One region of the Janthinobacterium sp. BJB446 genome, then DNA from elsewhere that is predicted to be linked to it. Evidence: predicted binding sites of a transcription regulator. Region 1 holds the regulator's gene; each other region holds the start of a gene.

Region 1 (5,137 bases):
CTGACCATGGTCAGGTACTTGCGCTGTTCCGTGTCGAGCCTGGTATTGCCCAGCAAATACACCATGCCCAGCACGGCATTGAGGGGCGTGCGGATTTCATGGCTCATGTTGGCCACGAAATCGCTCTTCGCGCGGTTGGCCGCCTCGGCCCGGTCGCGTTCCTGCTCCAGCTCCGCCGCGCGCGCTTCGAGTTCCTGCTGCAGGCGGTCGCGTTCGCTCATCAGGCCATTGAACGCTTCCGTCAGTTCGCCGATCTCGTCGCGCTGCTGTACCGGCACGGGGGTGAAACGGCTGCCGCTGGTGCGCAGGGCCAGCAGGGTGTCGCGCAGGCGCACCAGCGGCGACAGCAGGCGCACGGTAACCAAGCCCAGAACAAAGGCGGCCAGCAGCGAAGCGAGGATGCTCCACAGCACCAGCCGGTACAGTACGCCGTCGAACGGTTCGAAGGCATCCTCGACGGGCAGCGAGGCGGCCAGCAGCCAGTTCACGGATTTCAGGCGCTTGAAGCTGTTGACGGCCGTGATGCCGCGGCTGTTGGTGCTGACCATGCTGCCTTCGCCATCCTCCTTCAGCAGCTGGGTGGTCGTCAGGTTGGCGTTCGGCTTGCGCGGCTGCAGCAAACGGCTGGTATCGGGGTGCAGCACATAGCGCGGCACGGCGCCGCGCGTGAGGATGAAGTAATAGCCGCTCTTGCCGATCTTTTCCGAGCGCAGGCGGCCCAGCAGATTGTCCTTGTACAGGCGCAGCACGCCGATCACCACGCCGGCCACCTGGCCATCGGCGGCCAGCACGGGCGCCACCATCTGCACGATGGGCATGCCGCTCGACTTGCCCAGCATCGGCTCGGTAATCATGGGCTGGCGCGTGCGCAGGACGGTCTGGAAGTACTCGCGCTCGGCGACGTTGATGCCGGCGCGCCCCGTCACTTCCGGCATGTCGGCCACGATGGCGCCATGCGCGTCGAGCACCAGCACGTCGTCGAACAGCACCAGCATCGAGCGGCGCGCATAGTATTCGCGCAGTTTGGCGGGCTGGGCGATCAGTTCCGGCGGCTGCTGCCTGGCCGTCAGGGTGACAATCTGCAGCAGCATGCCCAGCTTGTCGTCGAGCTCGGCAGCGGTGCGGCTGATCAGGGATGACTGCTGGCTCAGCAGTACTCGGGTGAAGTCGTCGCGCATGTGCTGCACCTGGATCATGGTGACCAGCGCGATCATGGCGATCGAGGTCAGGCTGGTGGCCAGCGCGACTTTTGCTTTAATGCCGAGAGGCTTCATGATTTCCTTTTCAGTGCCGGGCGGCACAGGCGGCAGATAATGCTGTCAGGAATTTTCCTATCAATACCCCAGCTTGGCAAGCGCCGCCGCGCAAATTGCCCGCCCCGTATGGGCTTTTGACGATGTTGCCATATAATTAAAGGCTGGACGTCGTTTATTCGCCGAATTTACGGTGAAATTGGCATACGGCAACCCTGTATGCAGCTGTATGCAGTAAACTTGTTGTTGCATTTTCTAAAAGGTACCGACATGACTGAAGCGCTACTCACTCCCACCTTGCCCACCGTGAACGTGGAGGCGTTGCGTGCACGATGCTCGACCTGCAGCATGCATCAATTGTGCCTGCCGATGGGCCTTGATGTGGGCGACATGGATAGGCTGGACCAGATCATCGGCCGCCGCCGCAAGATCGTGCGCGGGGCCTCGCTGTTCCGCATCGGCGACTCGTTCCAGAACCTGTACGCGATCCGCCTGGGGCACTTCAAGACCTACCAGATCAATCCGGGTGGCGAAGAGCAGGTGACGGGTTTCCAGATGGCGGGTGAACTGCTGGGCATGGATGCCATCAGCGCCGACCGCCACCACTGTAATGCCGTGGCGCTGGAAGACAGCGAAGTGTGTGAAATTCCGTTTTCCAGCCTGGAACAATTGCTGGGCAATATGCCGACCCTGCTGCGTCATTTCCACCGCATGATGAGCCAGGAAATCACGCGCGAGCAAAGCGTCATGCTATTGCTGGGCAATATGCAGGCGACCCAGCGTTTTGCCGCCTTCATCGTCAACCTGGCGTCGCGCTATGAAGCACGCGGCTATTCGGGCAGCAATTTCCAGCTGCGCATGTCGCGCGAGGAAATCGGCAACTACCTGGGCCTGACCATCGAAAGCGTCAGCCGCTTATTGTCGAAATTCAAGAAAGAAGGCTGGCTGCGCGTCTCGAACCGCGAGATCGAAATCCTGCAGCCGGCCAAGTTGAAAGCGATTACGGCCGGTACGGACGTCTGCAAATAAGACTTACAGTTCTTCATCCGCGTGCAGCGCGATGCTGCGTTGCAGGGGCCAGGTCCAGATGCCGGACAGGCGCCACTCGCGTTTGTCGTTTTCCACCAGCACTTGCCAGCGGCTGCGCTCGAGCATCGGCAGTGCCACGGAAAAATTGCCGGCCGCATCGGGCTGCACCAGCAGCTTGATATCCTTTTCCGGCAGGGTCGCATGCGCCAGGTGCAGCAGCAAAGGCGCCTGATAAGCCTTGCCGAAGCTGTGCACGGAACCACTGAGGCGCGCTGCAGCCACGTCATATGACAGGCGCGTATCCATGGCCAGGTCGCTGGCGATCGTGTCGCGCTTCAAATCCTGGTTGATCGCCTTGCCCTGCTTGTAATAATCGCCCACCACCAGCGCATCGGGCTGCGTAAATGCGATATAGCCCATGAAGCTGCCGACGACCACGGACAGGCCGGGACCGATCATCAGCAGCCATGGCCAGCGATGCTTGTACCACGGTGCAACGGGTGCTTGCAGTTTCAGACTGTCGGACATGATATTTCTCCTGTTTAATCAGCCAGTCCCCGCATGGGGACCGGCCTTCCTGCAACTTCGTGGCGGCGGCGAGGGCACCCGGTCCCCGTCCGCCTTTCCTTGTTAACGTGGCACGATGAATACCGCGCTTTCACGCACATGCAGCGATGGATCGTCCAGCGATTGCAATTCGATCGCAATCTTGTTCGAGCCCTTCTCGCCGACGCCGTGCGGCACGCGCAGGCGGATCGGCCAGCCCAGCGTTTCCGTTGGCTGCAAGGTCACTTCTTCGCGCGTCAGCAAGGTCAGGCCCGGCAAGCCGGAAGCGCTGATTTTAAAATGCTGGCTTTGCTCGGACGTATTCATGATCTGCAGGCGGTAGACGTTTTCGATCATGCCGTCCTCCACTTCGCGTCCCATCGAACCGCGGTCGCGGATCACGTCCATTTTCAGGGGCGTGCGCAGGGCCAGCGAGGTACACACGGCGATGATGATCAGGGCCAGGATGGAAGTGTAGATCAAGACGCGCGGGCGCATGGCGCGCTGGCGTATCTGCTTCGAATTGAAGTTGTTTTCCATCGCATGGTCGGTGCTGTAGCGTATCAGGCCGCGCGGCCGCTCGACCTTGTCCATCACGCTGTTGCAGGCATCGACGCAGGCGGCGCAGCCGATGCATTCATACTGCAGGCCGTTGCGGATATCGATGCCGGTCGGACACACCTGCACGCACAGGGTACAGTCGATGCAATCGCCCAGCTTGTCGTTGTTGCCGGCCTTCTTGCTCATGGCGCCACGCGGTTCGCCGCGCTTGGCATCGTAGGTGATGATCAGCGTGTCCTGGTCGAACATGGCGCTCTGGAAGCGCGCGTAGGGGCACATGTATTTGCACACTTGCTCGCGCAGCCAGCCCGCGTTGCCGTAGGTTGCCAGGCTGTAGAACAAGACCCAGAACCATTCCCAGGGACCGAAATTGAGGGTGGTCACCGACTGCGCCAGTTCCTTGATCGGCGTGAAGTAGCCGACAAAGGTAAAACCCGTCCACAGGGCGATGGCGCCCCATACCAGGTGCTTGGCCGTCTTCTTGAACGCCTTGCGCACGGAGGGGCCCTGCTTGTCGAGAGCCATGCGCGCGCTGCGCGTGCCCTCGATGCGGCGTTCGACCCACAGGAAAATTTCCGTGTATACCGTTTGCGGGCAGGAGAACCCGCACCACACCCGCCCGGCAATGGCCGTGACGAGGAACAACAAATACGCACAGATGATCAGCAGGGCCGCCAGATAGATGAAATCCTGGGGCCACAGCACGACGCCGAAAATGTAGAACTTGCGCGTGGTCAAATCGAACAGCAGGGCTTGCCTGCCATTCCAGGTCAACCACGGCAAGCCGTAGAACGCCAGCTGGGTAAGCCATACGCATACCCATCGCCAGGTAGCGTAGCGTCCTTTGGCCTCGCGAGGGTAGATTTGCTCGCGGGCCGCATACATCTTGATGACTTGAGGTTCCATTTTTACTTTGCGGGTGCCTGCGGATTCGACAGGCTCCAGACATACGCCGACAGCACGTGTACCTTGGATTCGCCGAGGAAATCGCTGAAGGCCGGCATGGTGTTGCTGCGTCCCTTGCGTACGGTTTCCATGATGGTATCGGCGCTGCCGCCGTACAGCCAGGTCTTGTCCGTCAGGTTCGGCGCGCCGAGCATCTGGTTACCCTTGGCATCGGCGCCATGACAGGCCATGCAGGCGCCAAACTTGGCCTTGCCCAGCACGGACTTGACGGGATCCGAGGTCGAGCCGGACAGGCTCAGCACATAATGGGCCACGTTCTCGACATCCTTTTCGGAGCCCAGGGCGGCGCCCATCGGTGGCATCTGCCCATTGCGGCCGTGCAGGATGGTGGTCTTGATGACGTCGGGTTCGCCGCCATACAGCCAGTCCTTGTCGGTCAGGTTGGGGAAGCCCTTGTTGCCGCGTGCATCCGAACCGTGGCATTGCGCGCAGTAGGTCAGGAACAGGCGCTGGCCGATGGCTTGCGCCTGCGGATCGGCGGCCACCGTCTTCAAGTCCTGGCTCAGGTACTTGTTGAACAGGGGACCGTAGTCGGCTTCCGCCTTCTTCAGTTCTTCCTCGTACTGGCCCGTCGACTTCCAGCCCAGGCTGCCGGCATAGTTGCCCAGGCCCGGATACAGGAACAGGTACGCCAGGGAGAAGACGATGGTGATGTAGAACAACCACATCCACCAGCGCGGCATCGGCGTATTGAGTTCCTTCAAGTCCTCGTCCCAGACGTGGCCCGTGGTGCCGTCGGCGGGGGCGCCCTCGACCACTTTGATTTTCGACTGCGAGTACAG
Region 2 (5,137 bases), on a different contig from region 1:
ATATCAGATAGAGAGATGGAAGCTTCCATATTTCCAGTGTGTGCATTGTCACACAAGCTGCCGACAGCTTGTTCGTTTGCTGGCAGGATTGCCTCACGCATGTTGACTCTGCCTTCACACCCTTGCGAATGCAGGAAGGATGGAACTGCCCCGTCTACAGTCAACAATCCCGGCTCCAGCGTTTTTGTTCTCCACTGGTGAGTATGTAGTTTTCGTGGCACGATGAGAGGTTCATCGGCTTCTCATTAAACTGACAAGACGCACATGGCTTTTACTTTTCACCCGCTCTCCGATATTGCCAATGAAGAATGGCTCGTTCTGTTGAATCACCAGGACGTCATCCGCCACATGCCGCTCGCCACCGAAAGCTGGGATGAGCACACTGTGATGGAATGGGCGAAAGGCAAGGACGCGCAGTGGCAAGCAAATGGCTATGGGCCGTGGGCTATCCGGATTGATGGCGCGTTTGCCGGCTGGGGCGGTTTTCAGAAGGAAGGGCGCGAAGCTGACCTGGCACTAGTATTGCTCCCCGCGTTCTGGGGACATGGTCCTGCGCTGGTTCGCCGGTTCATGCACCGCCGGCTGGAACTGGGTATTAGCCCGGTCACTATCCTGCTGCCGCCCAGCCGCACTCGCGTCAGGGGGCTTGCAAGAATCGGCTTCGCATTGGATTGCGAAGTGGAGTATGAGGGCCAATGTTTTTTAAAGTTCCGGGCAATTGACTGAGTTACAGGTGCGTGGCGGAGACGGGAACAGCCCTTATCCCCCGCAACTGCCATACTATGAATACGCCGACATGAGCGATGCTTGTCGAAACAGGCTGCGGCCATATCATGGGTACAGCATGCCCAAGCGCGCTTACCTCCACCTTTGAAACCATGAAAAACATCACCGTAGAATATCGTCACAATTTCCCCCTTGATCCGGTCGATGTCGTCCGTGTTTTCGATCAGTCCGGAATCAAGCGCCCCACCGACAATCTCCCGAGAATCGCGCGCATGTTCGCCGCGCCTTGCCTCTTGCTGTCGGCTTGGGTGGATGGGGAGCTGGTAGGATTGGCCCGGTCGTTGACCGACTATGCGTATTGCTGCTATCTGTCGGATCTGGCCGTCAACAAGCATTACCAGGGCCTGGGAATCGGCAAGGAACTTGTCAAGCGGACCCGGGCCGTCATCGGTGACGAAGTGTCCTTGATACTGCTCTCCGCCCCGGACGCCATGTCTTACTATCCGACGCTCGGTTTTGAACCTGCCGGCAATGCCTACGTCATCCGGCGCAAACATTGAGCGACCGTTTTTAACAATTCCCGCACCTGATGAAACCCGTCTATACCCTCGCCGAAGCCCTGGCAAAAGATCCCGGCCGTGTTGCCAAAACCCAGGCCCTCACCCTCGACAGTACCAGGCCCTACATGGGCCTGAAAGGCAGCCACGGCCTGTTCGCTTCCGCAGCATGGTGGAAAAGCATCGAGGCCAAGCGCCTCCCGACGCAAACCTTGACGGGCATCATCGAACGAACGTATTTCGCGGGCCAGGACAGCCGCCATGGCGATCAGGTCAACAGCGTTACCTTGCGCCTGGCGGATGGCTCGGTAGTGGACGAGAGCATCTACATGAACGACAAACAGGACATCAAGCTGTTCGTGCCTGGCGCCATGGTGACGATGATCTACGCGCTGGATGAGCTCAAGGCACAGCCAGCCGCCGACGGCGGTGTCAATGTGGCGCGTATCGTGCTGGAAGTGGCCATCTCCGTCAGAAAAGATACAGAGTAGGGGCCGCGCCATGCAGATGCTCCACTATCTGCATAAGCTTGATATTGGACAAGTTTTTAGCTGAAATTGGTTTGACCGCCCACCGCGCCAGGTCTAGAGTCATCAACAAGACCCAACCGACCCCGGCGCCCACACCATGGCCAAGCCTTTTCCCTTGAACCCCAAGAACCCCGAACGCATCTGCTGGGGCTGCGACAAGTATTGTCCGCCGGACGCCATGCGCTGCGGCAATGGTTCCGAGCGCACGCAGCATCCGATCGAGCTGTTTGGCGAAGGCTGGAATGACTGGGGGCTGGCGGCGGCCGACAAGGTCGACAAGGCCGACAAGGACGAGAACCCGCCCTGACGGCAGCGCAGCACGCGGCGCGCCGCTACAATCTCTTCATCGCGTCCGAGCTGAGGAGTCTCCATGCAAGAAACCCTGTCCCGCTGGCTGGCAAGCAGCGCCGGCGATTACACCCTGGCCGAACACCCGGCCGTCCACACCATAGCCGAGGCGCTGATCCACGTGCCAGCCATGCCCGGCCTGATGGTGAAGAATCTGTTCGTGCGCGATGAAAAGGGTCGGCGGCATTTTCTCGTCATCGTGCCTTTCGACAAGCGCATCGACCTGGCGGCGCTGGGGCGGCTGTTGCCGGCCAGTAAGCTGAGCATGGCTTCGCCTGAACGCTTGCTCCAGCATCTGGGCATCACGCCCGGCTCCGTCAGCCTGTTTGCCTTGCTGCATGACAGTGCGCAGGCGGTGGAACTGGTGCTGGACCAGGCCGTATGGGAAGCTGGTTCTGTGCAAGCCCATCCCTTGCGCAATACGGCCACGGTGGCGCTGTCGCATGCCACCCTGGTCGATTTCCTCGCCCATACTGGACACGTACCCCGCATTCTGAGCGTGCCGGTGGCTGATTAAACGCGTTGTATCAATGCCCGGCTACGGACGCGCCGCCGCTGCGCCGTCCCGGCCGGAAGCCGTGCGCGCGGGCCGACCAGGCGACGAGGAGCGCCAGCACCAGCAAGCTGACCATGGCCCACGGGAAGGCGTCCGCGCCCCACGTTTCCAGCAGGGCGCCGCCTACCACGCCCGCGGCCGCAATCGCGCCATTCCACGCCACGACGTTCATCGACAAGGCCACGTCGGCGCCACTGCCTGCCGTGTCGGCCAGCGCCGTCTGCAACAGCGTTGCCGCGCCGCCAAAGGACAAGCCCCAGACGGCCATGCCCAGGTAGATCACAGCGGGAATGTGCGATGCGACGCCCAGCACGAAGGCCGTCGCGGCGAACACGGCCAGGCTGGCCAGCACGGTGGCGCGCAAGTGGCGCTCGACCAGCTTGCCCGTGATCCAGATCCCAGCCATGGCGGCGGCGCCGAAGACGAGCAGCACCAGGTCGACTCGCTCCGTCAATCCGGCCGGCGCCACGAATGGGGCGATGTAGGTGTAGAGAATATTGTGGGCCAACATCCAGGCGATGACGACGGCCAGCACGGGGCGCACGCCCGGCGTCGTGAAGACGCGGCGCAAGGGCAGGCGCTCATGGACGGACTGGCCCGGGTAGTCCGGCACCTTGGCCAGCACCCAGGCGATGAGGATCAATGTCAGTGCGGAAATGATCCAGAACGCGGCGCGCCAGCCGACGAGCGAACCGAGCAAGGTGCCCAGCGGCACGCCCAGGGACAGGGCGACCGGTGCGCCCACCATGGCCAGCGCCAGGGCGCGGCCTTGCTGGTGGGGCGCCACCATGCGCCGCGCATAGCCGGCCAGCAAGCTCCACGCCAGTCCGGCCGCCATGCCGGCAAAGAAGCGGGCCGCGAGGGTCAGCCAGTAGTGCGACGACAGGGCCGTGACGGTATTGAACACGAGAAAGCCGATGATGGTCAGCAACAGCACGTTGCGGCGGCGCCAGCCGCGCGTGGCGATGGTGAGCGGAATGGCTGCCAGCAGGGAGCCGAGGGCATAGGCCGTGACCATTTGCCCGGCCAGCGCGGCGCTGATGCCGAGTCCAGAGCTGATCTGCGGCAGCAAGCCGGCGGGCAAGGTTTCCGTGACGATGCAGATAAAACCCGTCATGGCCAGGGCCAGCAGGCCGGCGACGGGGAGGCGGTCGGCCAGCGCGGGGCTGGCTCCGGTGGTGATAGTGGCGAGATTCACGGCAAACATCCTTGTAAAGAGATCAGGCGCAGGAGCGCCCCTGACCGTCGTTGCGGCACATATGTATCGATCGGTATAAATATAGGTGATGACGTGCCGCGTTGTCAATGACTTCTGTATCGAGTAGTATGTAAGTAAATGAGGAGGAGCGAAGGATGGCGCAAATGGGACGGCCACGCACGTTCGACCGGCAGGCAGCGGTCGAGCAGGCCATGTTTTTATTCTGGCAGCAGGGGTATGAATCGACGTCCTTGAGCCAGCTCAAGGCGAGCCTGGGCGGCGGCATTTCCGCGCCCAGTTTTTATGCGGCGTTCGGTTCGAAGGAAGCGCTGTTCCGCGAAGCGGCACAATGCTATCTGGACACGTTTGCCCGCGTGACGGAGTGCCTGTGGGATGATAGCCTGGCGCCGCGCGCGGCCATCGAGCTGGCCTTGCGCCAGTCGGCCAGCATGCAGTCCGAGCCGGGACATCCGCCCGGCTGCATGGTGGCGCTCGGCTGCATGAGCGCGCCGACGGCCGAACACGCGGCCGTGGCCGCGCCCCTCACGCAATCGCGCGCCCGCACGCGCGCCGGCTTCGTGCGCTGCGTCGAGCGGGGCATGGCCAGCGGCGACTTGCCTGGTGATATGGATGCCGTGGCGCTGGCGTCCGTCTTCGACAGCTTTCTATCGGGCGTGGCTATCCAGGCCCGCGATGGCGTAGGCTACGCCGTGTTTGACTCTGCCATCACGCAAATCATGCGCGTGTGGGATGCCAACCGCTTGGCAGCCTAGGCCGTAAAGCGGAACTCCAGCACATCGTCGCCATACTTGTCCGTCTCGCCCGTCGCGGTCCAGCCCAGGTAGCGGTAAAAACCGTAGGAGCGCGAGGCGGGGTCGTTGGAGCAGCCGAGGAACAGCCGTTGGTGGCCTTGCGCGCGCAGTTCCGTCATCACCAATTCCAGCAAGGTCTTGCCGATACCTAAGCCTTCGAATTCCGGCAGCAGGGCCAGGACGATGATTTCGCCCGTGTCGCGCTCGCCAAAGCAGTAGCCGACCAGCTGGCCGTCGTGATGGCAGACCTGGCCAGGCAGGCTGCCCGAGCGCATCATTTCGGCCCAGGAGTCGGCCGTGATGCCCACTTCCGCCAGGCGTTCCGCGGGAATGGCATTTTGCCGCGTCTTGCCGCGCAAGTCGATGAAGGCGGGGGTGTCTTCCGCCTTGGCGGGGTGGAACGTAATCGA
Region 3 (5,137 bases), on a different contig from region 1:
GTCCGTCTTTTTCGAGCCTTTCGGCAGCACGACATTGTCGTCCGGGCCATTCAGGCAAGTAATGGCCTTCATGAAGACGATGGGCTCGGCCGGGATAGCCATGCCGGACTCGGCCGCGTGATCCGCGTAATTGAGGCCGATGCCGATGAACTTGCCGACTTTCGCCAGCGGCACGCCGAAGCGTGGATTGCCGCGCACCAGGGGCAGCGTCTTTTCGTCCAGCTTGGCCAGCTTGCGCAGTGCCTTGTCGGACAGTTGCGCGCCGTCAATATCGGCAATCACGCCGGACAGGTCGCGCAGTTTGCCTTCTTCATCGATCAGGCCCGGTTTTTCCTTGCCTGGACGTCCATAACGAACGAGTTTCATAGTCTTCCTTGGAGTTGATCATTGCCGCTGTGCAGGCTGCCATTTTACCGGATGGTCCGGCACGCCTGTAGCGGTGAATGAAAAACATCGCAAGTCCCGGCAGTTGCAAGGCCGCCAGCACACCAAACGCCGCCTGGTAAGCCTGCGGCGGATACTGCTGCTGGCTGTTCAGTGGCCAGCAGCCGAGGATCAAGCCAAAGCCCGCCTGCACCAGGAAGGCGCCCGTGAAAATGAGCAAATTGAGGCAGGTGGCCGCCCTGCCCGTCAAGCTGGCCGGCATGCTTTGCGCGACGATCGCATACTCGAGCCCTGTCACCGTGCCCAGCAGGGTAAACAGCACGGATAGCAAAGGCAGGCTGGGCACCACATTGCATGCCATCGCCACTTGCACGGCGACAAACAGGACGATGCCCACGCCCGCCACTTGCATGGGTGCAATACCGCGCCGCCCGGCCCACTCCGTCAGCATGCCCATGCCGATGGCGCCGAAGATGACGGCCGCCATGCCCAGGTACAACAGATATGCCACGCTGTCATCGGACATGCCGCCCACGTCGGCCAGCCAGCGCCCCACCCACAAGCCTTGCACGCCAAAGAACACCGTGTGCGGCAACAGGATCAGCGCGATGGTGCGGCGAAAGGCCCGGTCACGGTAGACACTCCACACGCTGACCTTGCTCATGGCCACGGCAGGCAGGGGCAGGGCCGGCGACAGCAGACGGATCAGCAAGCCGATGGCCAGCGCCGCCAGCGCCAGGCCCAGGAAGACGCCGCGCCAGTCCGTGTAGTGCAGGGCCAGCTTGACGGGCATGGTGGCCGTGGCCGCGCCCAGGCCGCCCACGGCGATCAGGTAGCCATGCACGGAAGGCAGACGCGATGGCGCGATGGCGCACGAGATCGCCTTCACGGCCGCCATGAAACAGCCGCCCAGGCCCGCCCCCATCAGGGCGCGCGCCCACATCAGTTCGGCAAAGCTGTGGCCCCGGCTGAACAGCCACACGCCCAGGGCGGCCAGCGCCAGCAGCCACAGTTGCACCGTGCGGGGGCCGTAGCGGTCGAGCGCCATGCCAACTGGCAATTGCACCAGAGCAAAGGCGAGAAAGAAGGCGCTGGTCAGCAGGCCTAGCTGGGCTGGCGTCAGGGCGATGGCGCCCAGTAATTCCGCCGTCAGCACGGCATTGACGCCGCGCAACAGGCACGACAGGTAGTGCCCGAGCGCGAACGGCAGGAACACGAGGCAAAACACGGCCACGCCGGAGCGGGAAGAGCCGCCGGCGCCGTGCATGCTCAGGCGGCCTGTGCCAGGCGGATGATTTTATGCGGCACGTGCGGCATGGGTTCATCCGTTTCGAAGAAGAATTTCTCCTGGCCAAAGGCTGGCTTCAAATCGTCCATCCACGTCGCTTCCGCATCGAACTTGGCATAAAACGGCCGGCGCACCCAGTCCGGGTTGCGCGCCTGCAAAAATTGCAGGGCAAACAGTTTTTCGCCATGGATGGTGACGATGCCGTCGATGACGATCTTGCCGGGGAAGGCGCTCATGGACGGTCCGCGCACCGTGCGCGACAGGCCGGACACCATCTGGTAGGCGGCCTGGAAAATCTCGTGCGCCTTCGCCAGGGGCAACTCGAAATAGGCGCGCGGGCCCGTGTCCCGTTCGACAAACATGTAATACGGAATCGCCCCCAGGCGCGTGCCCGTCTGCCACAGCTCGGCCCAGCTTGCCGGGTCTTCGTTGATGTGGCGGATCAGCGGCCCCTGCATGCGCAAGGTGGCCCCCGTGGAGACGATGCGTTTCACGGCTTGCTGGGCGATGTCCTGGCGCAACTCGACGGCATGGCTGTAATGGCCCATCACGGCCAAGTTCTTGCCCGCCTTGACGATGCGCTCGAACAGGCGCATCAAGTCGTCCGCATCGCGGTCCGAGACAAAGCGCTGCGGCCAATACGCCACCGCCTTGGTGCCGATGCGGATGTTCTGGATGTGTTCCAGGCCCGGCGCCAGCAGCGGCTCCAGGTAGGCGGCCAGTTGCCGCGTATTCATGATCATCGGGTCGCCGCCCGTGATCAGCACGTCCGTCACTTCCGGATGCAGTTGCAGGTAGGCGGCCAGTTCATGCGACTCGTGCGCATCGAACTTCATGTCGTCCATGCCGACGAACTGGGGCCAGCGGAAGCAGAAGGTGCAATACGCGTGGCACGTCTGTCCCGCGCTGGGAAAAAACAGCACCGTTTGCGCATATTTATGCTGCAAACCGCGCACGGGCGCATCGTTGACCCGAGGCACGTTGTGCGTCATCTGGCCGGCTGGATGGGGATTCATGCCCAGGCGCAAACCATGCACATAGGCGTCGATGGCCGCCTTGTCGCGCTGCACCAGCACCAGCTCGCGCAAGTGCGCGTACTGCTCGGGCGGCAGCATGTCGCGGTGGGGGAAGACGAGGCGGTAGATGGGGTCGTCCGGGATGTTGTTCCAGTCGATCAACTGATCGAGCACATAGGCATTGGTGCGAAATGGCAAGACGTGCGACACCACTTGCACGGCTTCGCGCTGCTCTTCCGGCAGCCATTCCCACTGCCGCGCCTGTTGAATGGTGTGCCGCGTATACGGCTTGAACTTGGGTGAAAACGGCTCGGTAATGGGTGCGGACACGATCTGCTCCTTGCCTGTAAATAGCGATAACTTTCATGAAACCAGCCCCATATCGGCCAATTCCAGCTTCTTCCTCCCCCATACCCGGCCAGCTCGGCATGCTGTGAAAGTCATCATAGTTCTTGCTGCCTGGAACCAAATTGCTACATATCAACAAGCCGTCGATACGTTGCATGCTGCCGACAAGCAACACCGTAGTTTGTTCCATCGCAATTTGATGGGACCGCCGGCGACGTAAATTACGACTTGGCAACACATCCCTCGATACCACAAGGAGCTTTCATGAAACGCTTATTCACGGGTAGCCTGCTGTGCCTGGCATTTGCCGGCGGCAGCGTCAGCGCCGCGGTCGAACCAACGGAAAAAGACGCCATCGCCATGGCCGAACGGGGCGCCGCCTTCATGAAGGCGCATGGCAAGGAAGAAATGATGAAGAAAATCACGGCGAAAGACCCGGACTTCGTGCAGGGCTCGCTGTATGTGGACATGCGCGACATCAAGACGGGCATCGTGCTGGCCCACCCCATCAATCCTTCCATCGTGGGCAAGGATTTGACGGATGTCCCTGACGCGAATGGCAAGAAATATCGCCGTGAAATCATCGAGCTGGCGCAAAAGCAGGGCAAGGGCTGGGTCGACTACCAGTACAAGAATCCCACCAGCGGCAAGATCGAGCCGAAGACCACGTACATCCTGCGCGTCAACGATGTGGTGCTGGAAGCGGGGATCTACAAGAAATAGGGCAAGGGCGGCGCGCACGAACGCCGCGCGCCGCCTGCGGTTGGAACAGCCATAGCCAGGGAGTCAAGCATGCTCAATCGATTACGCATCGGACCAAAATTATTGCTGGCGCCCACCCTGGTCCTGCTGCTGCTGATACTCAGCTCGACCGGCGCCTGGTATGGCATGGTGCGGCAAAATGCCTCACTGGAAAACATGGTACGGGTACGCATCACGCATTTGAAGGCGGCCGCCGACGTACTAGGCGAGGCCAGGCATGTGCACGGCAATATGTACCAGTTGCTGTCGTGGACGAATGGCAGCTTCGCCAAGGCCCGCCTCGATACGCTGGAGCAACAGATCAAGGCGCGCCATGCGGCCATCGGCACCCAGCTGGCCACGCTGCGCGCCACGGCCACGGGCGCCGAACGCACCCTGGTCGATGCGGCCATCACGGCCCTGGCCGGCTATCGCAAGGCGGTGCTGGAAACCATGGAAATGGCGCAGATGGACCAGTCGATCGCCACCAATTCCATGCTCAAGGCGGAAACCCAATTCGTCCAGTTCAATACGCAGCTGACACAACTGTCCGCGCTGGAAACGACGCTCAGCAGCCAGGCCCATGCGACGGCCAGCGCCGAGTTCCGCACCTTGGGCTGGAGCCTGCTGTTGACGGTGCTGCTGTCGATCCTCGTCTCCATCGTGGTGACCATGCTGGTGCGGCGCGCCATGCTGGTGGAAATCCGCGGCATTGCCGACGCCGTGCAAGACCTGGCGGCGGGCAAGCTGATGGCCGGTGCGCCCAAGCAAGGCAATGATGAAATCGCCGCCACGTCGCGCGTGCTGGACCAGACCATCGCCCACCTGAACCAGACCTTGCGCACCATCATGGGCGCCGTGCAATCGATCGACACGGCCTCGCGCGAAATTGCCACCGGCAACCTGGATCTGTCGGCGCGCACGGAAATGCAGGCCAGTTCGCTGGAAGAAACGTCGAGCGCCATGGAAACGCTGACGCAAGCCGTGAATGACAACGCCGACAACGCCCAGCTGGCCTGCGAGCTGGCGGGGCAAGCATCGACCCTGGCCGTGCAAGGGGGCGCGTCGATGCAGCAAGCCGTGACGACGATGGCGACAATACGGGCCAATTCGCACCAGATCGTGGACATTATCGGCGTGATCGATGGTATTTCCTTCCAGACCAATATCCTCGCGCTGAATGCGGCGGTAGAAGCGGCGCGCGCGGGCGAACAGGGCCGCGGCTTTGCCGTGGTGGCGTCCGAAGTGCGCACCCTGGCGCAGCGCTCGGCCCAGGCGGCCAAGGAAATCAAGACCCTGATCGCCACCTCGGTCACCACCATCGATGGCGGCAGCGTAGCCGTGCAGCAGGCGGGCGACA
Region 4 (5,137 bases), on a different contig from region 1:
GTCTTCGGCGGCGCGGGCCGGTGCAGCGCCACCAGGGCGGCCCACTGCTGCGACAGCTGCTGGCACGTCGCTTGCAGCACGGGGCCCAGGCCGGGCGAATTCGACAGCACTTGCAGATGGCGTTCGATGACACCGGCCAGTTTCTCGCAGGGACTGCCCGCATGGTAGTGCGACATCAGATGCAGCACGGCCGACAGCAGCAATTCAGGCTGTTGGCCTTGCGGGGAAGGAAACATCGTGGAAGGTCGGTCGTTCGCCATCAAACACTCCTGTGCGGTGGTTTGGCTGGCTGCGCGCACGGAGCGCGACTGGCTGGCGAGTGTGGTGACTGGCTGCCGTGCTGCTTCAGGCAGTCAGGATCAGCTTGTTCAACTGGGTGACGCGCAGGCGATAGATCTTGCCGCTGTGCTCAATCTCCACTTCGCGGCCCTGCTGCAGCAGCGCTTCGCTGGTGATGCGGCGCGCCGGCTGGGCCATGCTGACGGGAGGACGGACGTGGGCGGTAGCGGCATCCTGGATCAAGGCTGGTTTTGAGCTTTGCATGTTGGGCTTTCTTTATCTCAGTTGAGAATGATTCGTATTTGCATTATTGTTGAATGTGGCCCGAAAAGCAAGGCTTATTTGTGTGGAATCCGCGCTTTTTTGCGGCGAGATGGCAGCGTGGAAGATGCTGCTGCGCAAAGGTGGCCGCTGGCGCGGCGCGGAAGGGGAGTGGCCGCAAAAAAGACCCGGCAAGGCGTTGCGCGCCTTGGCCGGGCCAAGCCTGTGCCAAGCTTGAAGAAATCGGGATGGCGCTAAATGGTGGCCAGCAATTGCGCCGAGGCGGTGGCGGCTGCGGTGGTATCGGCCTTGAGTTTGGCGGCGGCCAGCTGCTTGGCGCGCGAGCGCGACGGCGGCAGGCGGCGCAGGGTTTTCAGGGCGTCCGGATCCTTGATGCCGATGGTGCGCTGGTCAACCGTGATGAGGCCAATTTCATTGAATGCGGACAAGGTGCGGCTGACCGTTTCCAGGGTCAGGCCCAGGTAGCTGCCGATTTCATGGCGCGTCATGCGCAGGTTGAACAGCTTGCTCGAATAGCCCATCTGCGCGAAGCGGTCGGCCAGCGAGACGAGGAAGCGCGCCACGCGGGCTTCGGCGCTGAGGGCGCCCAGCATGCCGATCATGGCTTGCTCCCGCACGAGTTCGCGGCTCATCACGCCATACATGACGTTTTCCAGTTCCAGGTGCACCCTGCCCAGCGCCGTCAGCTTCTTGAACGGCAGCAGGATCAGGTCGCAGTCGGACAGGGCCACCGCTTCCGAGGAGTAATGGCGCGAGTGGATGCCGTCGACGCCCAGCATGTCGCCCTTCATGGGGAAGCTGAGTACCTGCTCATTGCCGAATTCATCGATGAGCACGGTTTTCAGGAAGCCCGAATTGACGATGTACAGGGTGTCGAACGGTTGGCCGATGGTATGCACGCGCTGGCCCGTCTTGAATTGCACGTGCTGGAACAGCAGTTCGTCAGCGGCGATGGTGCAGGCGCTGGAGATATGCAGCAGGTCGCACACCTCCTTCAGGTTCGACCAGAGCCGGCCCTGGCGCTGGCGTCCCGCTTCCATCGGGGAGGAGGGGGCCAGCGACGGTGAGGCAGCGCGGGTGTCGGGCGTTTGCGTGGACAGCATGTTCATCTCCTGGTGACAGGTAGTTCAGAGTTGAATGACGGGGTGCTCGGGGCGGCGGGCGGGCAAGGGTCGGCGGCGCGCGTCCAGGCAGGTAATGCTCAATTCGCTGAAGACTTGCTGTGTGATGAAATAACTTTCCAGCAACTTGATGACTGGTTTCAGTATGCCAACAACCGTATGCAATTAATATCAGCAGTGGCTGAATATGGCAGTAGGAGCTGCGGTAGGTGAGGTAGGATTGTTCCTACAGTTGGCGCGCGGACGCGCGCCAGGAGGATCACGTCTTGAAGGGCGATAGCAGGCGGTGCGCGACGGCATACTGGACCATTTCCGATAGGGAACTCATGCCCATCTTTTGCATGATGCGCGTCTTGTGCGTACTCACCGTCTTCACGCTCAGATGCAGGTTGTTGGCAATTTCCGTGATCGACTTGCCGGCCACCAGCAGGGAAAAGACTTCGAATTCGCGGTCCGACAACTGTTTATGCAGCAAGCTTTCATTCGGCATCATGATGTTGAGCACGAGCTGCTCCGCCACCTCGGCGCTGATGTAGGGGCGTCCCGACGCCACCTTGTGGATGGCGCCCACGAGCTGGGTGCCCGCGCTTTCCTTGGTCAGATAGCCTTGCGCGCCGGCGCGGATGGCGCGCACCGCATATTGCTCTTCCTCATGCATGGTGAGGATCAGGATGGACAGCTTGGGCGCCTCGCTGCGGATTTGCCGGATCAGGTCGACGCCGCTGCGGCCCGGCATCGACAGGTCGAGCAGCAGCAGGTCGAAGCCGCCCTGGCGCACGTGGTTGAGGACTTCAAACCCGTCGATGGCCTCACCCACGATGTCGATATCCGGCGCGCCGTCAAGGATGCGCTTTAATCCTTCACGCATGATGGTGTGGTCGTCGGCAATCACAATACGTATCATAGGCGGGCAATCTGGTGGCGTGTAATCTGCTGTGTCCGTTACCGGACAATCAAATGTTAAGAAACGAGAAATGTTGTCATTTTAACTGAAGTGGCCGCACGTTTGCCTTTTTCTTGCTGTGCCGGCAACGGCGGCCTCCGTGGCCATGTGACCCCTTATTTTGCCGGGGGTTCCTTGATCAGCCTATGCACGAGCACGGGCAATTTCGAGTGCGACAGCACCTTGTTGGTGACGCTGCCCAGCAGCAACTGGCCCCAACCGCTGCGGCCATGCGAGCCCATGAAGATCAGGTCGCATTGCTGCAATTGCGCCACTTCCACGATTTTCAGGGCCGGGCTGTCGGAAAAGGCCGTCAAGCCCGTCGCCTGCAGGCCCCGCTTGGCAGCCGCGTCGAGGATGGGCTGCCAGTGGTCGGCGCCCGCCTTGCGCATGGCGATGCGGTATTCCTCTTCGCTGGGATAGCTTGGCGGAATGATTTCGATATACACCGGGTACTGGTACTCGGGTGCCACGTACACGGCAAGGATGTCGGCGTGCATCTGTTCGGCAAAGGCAACGCCGGCGCAGGCCGTCAAGTTGGAGACGGTGGAGCCGTCCGTGGCGATCAGAATTTTCTTATACATGGCAGGTCCTTTGGCGATGACTCAGCGCGCGCAACGCCTCTTATTGTAGACGTGGCGGCAGCATTGTATTCATGTAAAGACTTGATAATTGTCAATACTACTGCACCTTCAGTATAGACAACATTGGCAGAAAGATCGTGTTTAAGGTGCAACGATGTCCCAGCGATATCCATATGGCGCTGTTGCGCAGGCGCCCGCGGGCAGGATTTCTTGTGCGGCGCGTGGTCTTGCACGCACGCCAATGGTAGTATTTCAAAATACAACAGCAGGAACACTTATTTCCTGGCGGAAAAGCTCTTGTGGGCCAGCTTTGCACCGGGAAGCGCGTTTTGAGATTTACCAACAGGGCGGCGCCCTGCTACACTCGCACCATCGCAGCGGTATTGCCTCAAATCATCTTAATCGAGAAATTGTGGGTATCAGTCTGTAAAACGCACAGTTCAGGCGGAATTTTGACAAATTATGGAGAAGCAGGGATATGACCAACGCCGCTGATGATTTCGATGCATTATTCGATGAAGTATCCGCGCAAAGCGCGGCCGCAGCCACGCCGGCGCCTGCCGCCGCGCCCGCTCCCGCCGTGATCGCGGATGACGATTTTGACGCGCTGTTCGACTCCGTGTCGGCCAGCGCCGCCGCACCGGCAGCTGCAGCCGCAGCGGCGCCGGTGGCTGCCGCGCCAGCCGCAGCGGAAGCGACCCCCGTGGCCAGCGCCGGTGCGCCTGGCGAAGCGGCCGACCCGGTCGACCAGTCCGACAAGCCGATGTTCGAGCGCCTGGGCGGCATCGTGCGCCTGCTGCACGATTCGCTGCGCGAACTGGGCTACGACAAGGCATTGACGGAAGCGTCGTCGCAGATCGTCGACGCCCAGGACCGCCTGGAATATGTCGCCACCCTGACGGAGCAGGCCGCCAACAAGGTCCTGAATACGCTCGACGAAGGCATGCCGGCGCAAGACGTGCTGTCGAAGAAAGCCAAGGACATGGACAGCCGCTGGACAGCCTTGTTCGATGGCAAGCTGAGCCTGGAAGAATTCAAGGCCCTGGCCGGCGATTCACGCCAGTTCGCGCAAGCCGTTGCCGAAGCAACGGAAGCGGAAAAAGCACGCTTGCTGGAAATCATGATGGCCCAGGACTTCCAGGACATCACGGGCCAGCTGATCAAAAAAGTGGTCAACATCACCAAGACGGTGGAGCACGAGCTGGCTCAGCTGCTGCGCGACAACGCGCCGGCCGAGGTGCGCGAAAAGCTGGCGCAAAAGCCGGTGCCGCTGATGCAGGGCCCGTCCGTGCCGTCGGTGGCGCTGGACCAGGATAATGTAGACGACCTTCTTGCGGATTTGGGATTCTAATGGACGATATGCTCAAGGATTTCGTCGTTGAGGCGATGGATCTTGCGGTTAATGTTGAAGAGCACTTATTGCGCCTCGAGCGTGATCCTGACAACAAGGAAACACTGAATGCCGTGTTTCGTTCTTTCCACACCATCAAGGGCGGCGCCGGCTTCATGGGCTTGCCCGCGCTGGTGGCGGCCTGCCATCTGACGGAAAACCTGTTTGACGCCTTGCGCACGGGCGCAGCGCCGGTAACCCCCATCGCCATCGAGGCGGCGCTGCAAGCGTCCGGTTTCGTGGCCGACCAGCTGACGGAACTGGCGAATGGCGCCGCGCCGGAAAGCTTGCCGGCCATGCCGGAAGAGCTGGAACATATCCTGACGAACGCCATCGAAGGCAAGGGCATGGACGCGCCTGCGCCGGCCGCCGTGGTGGCGGAAGCGGCCGTGGTCGTTGCCGAGGTCGCAGAAGTTGCCGTGGCCGCGCCCGCCGCCGCCGTTTCCACCGCCGGCGCCGATGGCCTGGACTGGGAAGGCATGTATAACGCCGTCGTGCCCGAGGGCAGCCGGGTCGCTGCCGCGCCGGTGTCCGCCGT

The links. The regulator FNR, encoded in region 1, switches genes on or off when oxygen is low (the NO sensors DNR and NnrR bind a similar motif). The targets are predictions, from matches to a motif close to TTGATNNNNATCAA.
Region 2: the regulator FNR is predicted to act here: its motif matches at 1,813-1,826, upstream of CSQ92_RS00595 (DUF3079 domain-containing protein).
Region 3: the regulator FNR is predicted to act here: its motif matches at 3,159-3,172, upstream of CSQ92_RS17650 (KamA family radical SAM protein).
Region 4: the regulator FNR is predicted to act here: its motif matches at 3,291-3,304, upstream of CSQ92_RS13880 (universal stress protein).

The regions. Positions count from the first base shown of each region.
Region 1 covers NZ_PDZK01000004.1:372,117-377,253, forward strand. Annotated here, with positions in the region: gene CSQ92_RS23740 (response regulator) at 1-1,274, opposite strand, end outside; gene fnr (fumarate/nitrate reduction transcriptional regulator Fnr) at 1,524-2,282, shown strand; gene CSQ92_RS23750 (FixH family protein) at 2,286-2,810, opposite strand; gene ccoG (cytochrome c oxidase accessory protein CcoG) at 2,913-4,295, opposite strand; gene ccoP (cytochrome-c oxidase, cbb3-type subunit III) at 4,298-5,137, opposite strand, start outside.
Region 2 covers NZ_PDZK01000001.1:123,739-128,875, forward strand. Annotated here, with positions in the region: gene CSQ92_RS00580 (GNAT family N-acetyltransferase) at 265-726, shown strand; gene CSQ92_RS00585 (GNAT family N-acetyltransferase) at 879-1,286, shown strand; gene CSQ92_RS00590 (hypothetical protein) at 1,316-1,774, shown strand; gene CSQ92_RS00595 (DUF3079 domain-containing protein) at 1,911-2,120, shown strand; gene CSQ92_RS00600 (prolyl-tRNA synthetase associated domain-containing protein) at 2,184-2,678, shown strand; gene CSQ92_RS00605 (MFS transporter) at 2,689-3,834, opposite strand; gene CSQ92_RS00610 (TetR/AcrR family transcriptional regulator) at 4,080-4,688, shown strand; gene CSQ92_RS00615 (GNAT family N-acetyltransferase) at 4,685-5,137, opposite strand, start outside.
Region 3 covers NZ_PDZK01000002.1:433,021-438,157, forward strand. Annotated here, with positions in the region: gene CSQ92_RS17640 (fumarylacetoacetate hydrolase family protein) at 1-366, opposite strand, end outside; gene CSQ92_RS17645 (MFS transporter) at 311-1,651, opposite strand; gene CSQ92_RS17650 (KamA family radical SAM protein) at 1,654-3,018, opposite strand; gene CSQ92_RS17655 (cache domain-containing protein) at 3,301-3,759, shown strand; gene CSQ92_RS17660 (methyl-accepting chemotaxis protein) at 3,829-5,137, shown strand, end outside.
Region 4 covers NZ_PDZK01000001.1:3,138,333-3,143,469, reverse strand. Annotated here, with positions in the region: gene CSQ92_RS13900 (hypothetical protein) at 1-260, opposite strand, end outside; gene hemP (hemin uptake protein HemP) at 346-543, opposite strand; gene CSQ92_RS13890 (Crp/Fnr family transcriptional regulator) at 795-1,601, opposite strand; gene CSQ92_RS13885 (response regulator) at 1,942-2,586, opposite strand; gene CSQ92_RS13880 (universal stress protein) at 2,742-3,209, opposite strand; gene CSQ92_RS13875 (protein phosphatase CheZ) at 3,688-4,560, shown strand; gene CSQ92_RS13870 (chemotaxis protein CheA) at 4,560-5,137, shown strand, end outside.